DNA from 2 places in the Formosa haliotis genome. Region 1 is predicted to be linked to the other one. Evidence: riboswitches for the same ligand, from Rfam matches in the RefSeq annotation. Region 1 holds a riboswitch; the other holds the start of a gene.
What was found. A riboswitch is a leader RNA that binds a small molecule or an ion and turns the genes downstream of it on or off. The one in region 1 is predicted to bind cobalamin.

Region 1 (4,091 bases):
GTTGCCAATTAGAACCGTTTGGTAGCCATCTAATCATATTTGTAATGTCGTTATAATAGGCGGTTAACGACAGGTTTATATTTTTAAATTTAAGATGATTTCCTAGTTCTGCTTGATAGGATGTTTCTGGTTTTAAGTCGGGATTACCACTGCCTTCCCAATACAAATCGTTAAAGGTTGGAATTCTAAAATTTTTAGACCCATTAATCGTGATATAATAAGGCGAACTAATTTGAATTTGTAGGCCTAAATTATATAAAAACGGACTGTTATAACTATCTGTAAGCTCTTGCCTGAAACCTAATTCGTATAAAAACCACGTGGTTAATTGATGCTTGTAAAGAAGATTAAAACTTGCTATTTGTCGTTTTTCATCATCTATGCTTGAGCCTTCACCTTTGTTTTGTGTATAATCGGCAATCGCATTAAGCGTTATTTTTTCTGAAGGGGTATAGGTAAAATCGTATTTTGCGATTATAGAGTTTACACCCCCAAAAGCATTCGAGTTGGTATTTATATTATCGAAATATTTATAATCTTCGGTAATATAAGCTAGTTTCAATTTCGATATTATGTTATTGTAGAACCCATTCCATTCAATTAAATTTCGGGTATTAAAATCCTGATATTTAGTAGGCGTTTCATTAGGAAGAATTAAAGAAAAATGGCGCTCCCCATCAAAAGCATAACTATACAATTTTAGTATATTTTTGGTGTTTAATCTATAACTAATATTAGCATTTAAACTGGTATTGTAATAGGCGCCGTTGCGATTATAATTATCGGAATCTACAAATTCATAATCGTTATCTGAGCTGTTTCTACTAATACTAATATTGGCGCTTAAATTATTTACCACTATGTTACTTTTATAATTAAATAATAGGGTATTAAAACTTCCGTAACGGCTATGTATGGTATTTTTAAAACCTTCAGAATAGTCGAATGCATTATTTAAATGAATACTTCCGCCAATCGCACCACTCCCGTAAATAACACTACCGCCACCACTTCTTACGCTAATCGCATTAAAATCTGAAGTGTTTAAGGTGTTAAAATCTGTTTGTCCGTTAAGCTGAGAATTTATATTTATCCCATTCCAAATAACAGCGGTTTGTTGCGCAGTTGTGCCTCTAAAAGAAGGTGAGGATACCATGCCCAAACCATTTTCTTTAAAATAAATAGGTGTGTTATAATTTAAAAGCGAAGTTAAAGAGGGCTTATTTATTGAGATGATACTATCCGATAAGACTAAAATAGATTGAGTATTACTAAATGTTTTTAGTTGCGAGTCGGTGGTGATTAAAACTTCTTCTAAATTTTGAACCGCATCGGTTTGCGCAGCAAGAGTTGCTGAAAAACACAAGGAAATTAAAAAATAGAGTGATAGTTTTTGTTTCATATATCTTAAGACCTTTTTCCCGAAAGCCGTTCGTTTATGCTGAATTTGGCAGGTCTCCTGACTTTCGTCTTGTTAATTCACCTTCCCAATTTAAAATTAAAATCAGTGGTATGTTGAAGTATCAATAACAAGCATTTTGCTAAGCAAAACTAAGATTACAGTTGCGGGAACAGTTTGAGATTTGCACTCAATTCCCATTTAATCCATCACTTAAAGTAATATGAACCAAAATTCGCAGCAAAAATAAGGATTTTATTATTATTGGAATGTAAATCCCACTTTTTTTGTAGAGTAGTTTGTAAGGAGACAGATATAACCTTTCAAAAAAAATAAATATTTTTATTTTGACTGAAATTTATATGCTTACATTTGAAGTGTTTTTAATGTTAAAATTCTTGATTCTTATCGGTGTTTAAAAACCATTTTACAGTCCGTTTTAATTAATATTTAAACTATGTCTTTACAGTTAAAATCTTTATTATTAGTCTTTTTAGTGTTTGTTTTCAGTTGTAAAAACGAAGCAAAACAAGTTAAAGAAGTTCAAGATCCAGGTGTTGATTTACCTTTAAAACACGCTAAAGGATTTTCTGTTAAAACGTATAAAAATTACAAAGTTTTAGAGATTTATAGTCCGTGGCCAAAAGCAGAAAAGACCTATAAATTTGCTTTGGTAGATAGAGCTTTTCAGGATAAGGTAGATTTAAAATCATCCGATTTTGAGGCGGTAATTCCAATTCCTATTGAGCGCATTGTAGTAACATCTACTACACATTTACCAGGATTGGAATTGTTAGATGAAGCGCATAAATTAGTTGGTTTTCCAGGCACTCAATATGTGTCTTCAGAGCATATTAGACATCGTATAGATAATAATGAAATTCGGGAACTTGGAAAAAACGAAGGTATAAATACCGAGGTGTTGTTAGAATTGCGACCTGAGTTAGTAATGGCTTTTGGTGTAGATGGGAATAATCGCGCTTTAGAGCAAGTAAAAAATGCAAATATTCCTGTGATGTACAATGGCGACTGGGTGGAAACATCTCCACTAGCCAAAGCCGAATGGATAAAACTTTTTGGTGTACTTTTTAAAAAGGAAGCCCAAGCCGATCAGGTTTATAATATTATAGAAACCGAATATGTAAACGCTAAAAAATTAGCAGCTACGGTAAGTGATAAGCCGAGTATTTTAAGCGGTGCTATGCATAAGGATGTGTGGTATTTACCTAACGGGACGAGTGCCGAGGCCCAATTGCTACAAGATGCGAATACCAATTATTTATGGAAAAACACACAAGGAGCAGGGAGTTTAGCGCTTAATTTTGAAACCGTTTTTAATAAAGCAAAAGCGGCAGATATTTGGGTAAACCCGTCGTTTTATGCAAGTTTAGAAGATTTAAAAACGGCGAATCAACATTATTCTAAATTTACTGCATTTAAAGCTAAGCAAATCTACACCATGGCAAATACTAAGGGTGAAACCGGTGGTGTTTTGTATTATGAATTGGGTCAATCTAGACCAGACTTGGTGTTGAAAGATTTAATTAAAATTTGTCACCCAGAATTACTTCCAGATTACGAACTTTATTTTTATCAAAAACTAAACTAATTGCCTAATCAACCCAAATATAAACAGGCCTTTTTTGTGCTTTTTGTACTGCTTGTATGTTGCTTTTTTATCAACATAAGTTTGGGGTCTGTTTCTATTCCTATACGAGGCGTTATTAATAGTGTTTTTGCGCATTCATCTCACGAATCATGGACTTATATTATTCAAAATTATAGATTACCAAAGGCTGTTACAGCCATATTAGTAGGGTCGGGATTGGGCGTGTCGGGCCTTTTAATGCAAACATTATTTAGAAATCCTCTTGCCGGACCTTTTGTTTTAGGCATAAGCTCTGGGGCAAGTTTAGGCGTGGCTTTAGTTATATTAGGGTCGGGCCTTTTTGGAGGTGTATTTGCCGGTATTTTAATTTCGAAATGGAGTGTGGTTATTGCAGCCAGTTTAGGTAGTTTTTTAGTTTTGTTGGCGGTACTTATTGTGTCTTCGAGGGTTCGCGATACCATGGCCATTTTAATTATAGGACTCATGTTTGCAAGTATTACAGGAGCCATTGTAGGTGTGTTATCTTATTTTAGTTCGGCAGAACAATTACAGCGCTATGTGTTTTGGGGCTTTGGGAGTTTAGGCAATTTATCTTGGCAAGAACTCCTTGTTTTTGGACTCATTTATAGTGTTGGTTTGGTTTTAAGTTTAGCTTCTGTAAAAGCCTTAAATACCTTGTTATTAGGCGAAAATTATGCCAAAAGTTTAGGCTTACACCTAAAGCGAAGCAGATTGTATATTATTTTAGCAACAAGTTTATTGGCAGGTACGATTACCGCGTTCGCAGGGCCGATTGCTTTTATAGGTTTGGCCATTCCGCATGTTGCGCGTTTGGTTTTTAATACGTCTAATCATAAAATATTATTACCGGCAGTGGTACTATTTGGGGCTATTATTATGTTGATTTGCGATACGATTGCTCAAATTCCGAATAGCGATTACACATTACCTATCAATGCAATTACCTCGTTGGTAGGCGCTCCAATGGTGATTTGGTTATTAGTACGGAAACGAAATTTAATGTTTTAATGGAAGAAAATCAGAAACATATAATTTTAAGAACGGAAGATTTAACCATTGGAT
Region 2 (4,091 bases), 980 kb from region 1:
CACCATATCTAAATACCCAAATTCAAATCCGAACGATGGGTTAATACTCAATACTTCCGTAGAAAAAATATCGTTATTTTGCTCGAATCGCATTTGTAAATCTACAGCGGTTTCTAATACATAATCATAATTAAAAATGAACGTTTTAGAAATTCCTATTTGTAATTTAGGAATGGTAATTTCTGTGGTTTCAGGTAACTCCTGATTTTGATCGCCTATGGCATCTTGAATATTTTGAAATTTATCTTCGTCTATTTGCCAAGCATTAAAAGTGGTTGTTATATCTCTGGCCATAACACCAAACTTCCAAGAATTGGTTTGGTATTGAATTCCGGCATCTAAACCAAATCCCCAAGAATTGGCAAAATCTCCAATTATTCTACGAATAACTTTGGCATTTACCCCATAGCTGAAACCTTCAAGAAAAACAGGTTGTCTAGCATACGAAAAGGTTACACCGTAATCGGCGGTAGAAAAAAGCTGGATGCGGTCGTAATTAATATTTCCTTGATCGTCAATTAATTGTGTAGTGTCTAAAATATCATCAACACCAAAACGTATTAACGATATCCCAACCGCGCTTCTATCATCTATAGGCATTGCAAATGCAGCATAATCGTAATTTGCAATGTTAGCAAAATAGCTGGAGTGCATTAAAGCGAGCTGATTATCTTCTAAATGAATTAATCCTGCGGGATTCCAATATCCTGAATTTACATCGGCAGTTTGTGCCGTAACCGAGTGGCTCATCCCCAAAGCGGCTGCATCTACTCCAATATTCATAAATTCGTTGGAGTATTTTCTCGCAGCTTGGCTAAATACCGAGGCCGTAAGGAATACACATAGGATAGTGAAAAGGATTCTCAATGCTAAATTTTTTACAAATATGCAGATAATTTTATTGGGTAAAAAACTTTATTTTCTGCATTCTCTTTCGGTTGCAAATCAGTTTATAAAGTCGGTTCATATAATAAACAGACCAAATATGTAACTTACAAAATGATATCTTATTGTGTTATTTTTACAAAGGGCCTTGTTTTACACCTTATTTCTTTGTTTTTTTACAAAAACTAACTTTAAATATGTCGATTAAAAACCACATTCCAAACGCCCTTACTTTACTGAATTTATTTTGTGGATGTATAGCTGTAATCTTCGCGACTCATAGTCATTTTATAGCGGCAGCAGCCTTTGTATTTGGTGGTATCTTTTTTGATTTTTTCGACGGTTTTGCAGCACGAAAATTAAAAGTGTCTTCAGAACTAGGCTTGCAATTAGACTCTTTGGCCGATATGGTTACCAGCGGCGTTGTTCCTGGTATAGTGATGTATAAATTATTAAGTTTAAGCATGCAAAGACCAGAAATGGTTACCGATGAAGGATCGTGGAATGCCTATTTTAGTGGCGATGCCATTATGCCATCGGTATTACCTGTTATTGGTTTTTTTATAACCTTATCGTCGGCATATCGCTTAGCAAAATTCAATTTAGATGAAGAACAGCAAGACTATTTTAAAGGCTTACCAACTCCAGCAAATACCTTATTAATTATTTCGTTACCGTTAATTTTAGAATTACAACCTAACGAAATGGTAAATGCCATTATCATGAATCAAGGGTTTTTAATAGCTTTAACTATTACAAGTACCATTTTATTAAATGCACCTATTGTACTTTTTGCCTTAAAATTTAAATCGTTCGATTTTAAACCCAATGCCATTCGTTATATCTTTTTAATAATAAGTATTGTATTGCTTATTGTTTTAAAATTTGCAGCGATTCCTATTATTATACTTACGTATGTAGCCATGTCTATGCTAGATGTGGTTATTAAAGGGTCGTATTAAATTTTTTCCTTTACTAGGCGTGTTTTTTTGAATACTTCAATCATCTGAAGAATAGAATTCTATTCAGTATGAATTGCATATGGTTAGATGGTATTTCATGCTATAATTCAATACCAATTTTAAAAAAATCAACTTTAAAATTATAAATCTTATACATGACAAAAGTCATGAATATCTACATTTTTAGCGGTTACATTTGTCGCAGTTTTAAACAAAATTTTGAAGCTTAAAAAAAGTGAAATAAAATTAGTTTAAAAATAAATTTAATAATATGGCGGACAAATTTAGATGGTTTGTTCTATAAATATTTGATTAGATTTGCTCTTTAAAATTTAAAAAAGGATAATGGTTGTTGCGTTTTTTAACGCATACATTAAAAGGGAATTCGGTGAAAATCCGGAACTGTCCCGCAGCTGTAAGCTCTTAACGGAAGCCTAATTTACGGTCACTATTCAATAGAATGGGAAGGCCAGGTGGAAGGAGTAAGTCAGAAGACCTGCCATTTTCTAGTAATTCAAATAGCTTTCGGGGATAAAAGCTGGGATTAGGATTTTACCATTCTTCTCTATTGGAATGGCCATAGTTATGCTTGGCCAAGCCATCCTCGTTGGTGCAAAATTAATTGAGGTGGCGTTTTTAAAATCGTTTTTAGGTATTGGTTTCACGGGCTATTTAGTCTGCTGCTTTTCTATGTCTTGTTGGGCACAAGAACAGGATAGTATTTCTGCAACTACCCTTAACGAAGTGGTTTTAAAATACAATGCTACGCAGTATAAAAAGCACGTGTCTCCAGCTCCCGTACAAACTTTAGATGGTGCCACTTTACAGCGCTTAAATAGTTTAAATGTGGCCGATGCCATTCGGTATTTTAGTGGTGTACAATTAAAAGATTATGGCGGGGTTGGCGGCATAAAAACTGTAAACATCCGTAGTATGGGTTCGCAGCATACAGGGGTGTTTTACGATGGTGTTCGCTTAGGAAATGCTCAAAACGGACAGGTCGATCTGGGGAAGTATTCCTTAAATAATATGGAACAAGTAAGCTTGTATCAGGGACAAAAAACCGATCTGGATTTATCGGCGAATGGCTATGCTTCTGCCAACAGTATATACTTAAAATCTAAAGGGCCTAATACGGACGCTACTAAAAAGTACGACGCAGATGTCACTCTAAAAACAGGCTCTTTTGGCTTGTTTAATCCGTCATTTTCCTTCGATTATCGGTTAAGCGATAAAATAGCGACGCGAATAAGTTCGGAATTGGTTTCTGCCGATGGCGAATATAAGTTCAGATATACCAATGGCAGCTACGATACGACAGCTGTTCGAAAAAACGCAGACATCAAATCGCATCGGGTAGAAGCAGGTTTATACGGAAACCCTTCTTCTAAATCGAGTTGGTATATAAAATACTATTATTTTAATTCCGAGCGTGGTTTGCCTGGAGCTATTGTAGCCAATCGGTTTACACGGCCACAACGCCTTTGGGATAAAAATAATTTTATTCAAGGGGAATATAAATATCAGGTTAACGATGCTTATTTTTTTGTTATTAGAGCTAAGTATGAAACAGATTTTACGCGTTATGTCGATCCGGAAATCGTTTCGTTAGATGGGATATTAGATAATCAGTACCATCAAAAAAAATATTATACCTCTCTAGTAAATACGGTTCAGTTAAAACCGTATTGGGAGCTGTCTTTAGCTTCAGATTTCGAAGAAAATACTCTAGATGCCAATTTGTACAGGTTTGCTTATCCCAAACGATTTTCAATGTTAAACGCTCTAGCCAGCAACCTTCGTTTTAAACGTTTAAATCTGCAATTAAGTGTCTTGAGCACAACAGTGAATGAAACAGTTCAGGCCTACGAATCGGCAGACGATTTTCAAAAATTTTCACCTTCATTTTTAATCAATTTACAACCTTTTAAAAATTCAGATTTCCGATTAAGAGCTTTTTATAAGAATATTTTTAGAATGCCAACTTTTAACGATTTGTATTACACTTTTGTTGGAAATACGTTTTTAAGACCTGAAAATTCTGAACAAATAGATTTCGGATTTTCGTATCAACATTCAGGATCTAATTACTTTTTTGAAGTTCAAGCCGATGTGTATAAAGTTTGGATTACAGACAAAATAGTTGCTGTGCCTGGGGCTAATTTGTTTAGGTGGATGATGCTTAATTTAGGAAAAGTAGAAACTACTGGACTAGAACTCGGATTAAAATCTTCTGTAAAAATT

Region 2: it holds a riboswitch for cobalamin, as region 1 does, so the genes downstream of both, A9D35_RS04255 (TonB-dependent receptor plug domain-containing protein) here and A9D35_RS00165 (TonB-dependent receptor plug domain-containing protein) in region 1, are expected to answer to the same signal.

What each region holds. Positions count from the first base shown of each region.
Region 1 covers NZ_BDEL01000001.1:33,979-38,069, forward strand. The annotation lists gene A9D35_RS00165 (TonB-dependent receptor plug domain-containing protein) at 1-1,402, opposite strand, end outside; cobalamin riboswitch at 1,433-1,647, opposite strand; gene A9D35_RS00170 (ABC transporter substrate-binding protein) at 1,857-3,008, shown strand; gene A9D35_RS00175 (FecCD family ABC transporter permease) at 3,009-4,037, shown strand; gene A9D35_RS00180 (ABC transporter ATP-binding protein) at 4,037-4,091, shown strand, end outside.
Region 2 covers NZ_BDEL01000001.1:1,009,546-1,013,636, reverse strand. The annotation lists gene A9D35_RS04265 (putative type IX sorting system protein PorV2) at 1-867, opposite strand, end outside; gene A9D35_RS04260 (CDP-alcohol phosphatidyltransferase family protein) at 1,083-1,847, shown strand; cobalamin riboswitch at 2,177-2,365, shown strand; gene A9D35_RS04255 (TonB-dependent receptor plug domain-containing protein) at 2,421-4,091, shown strand, end outside.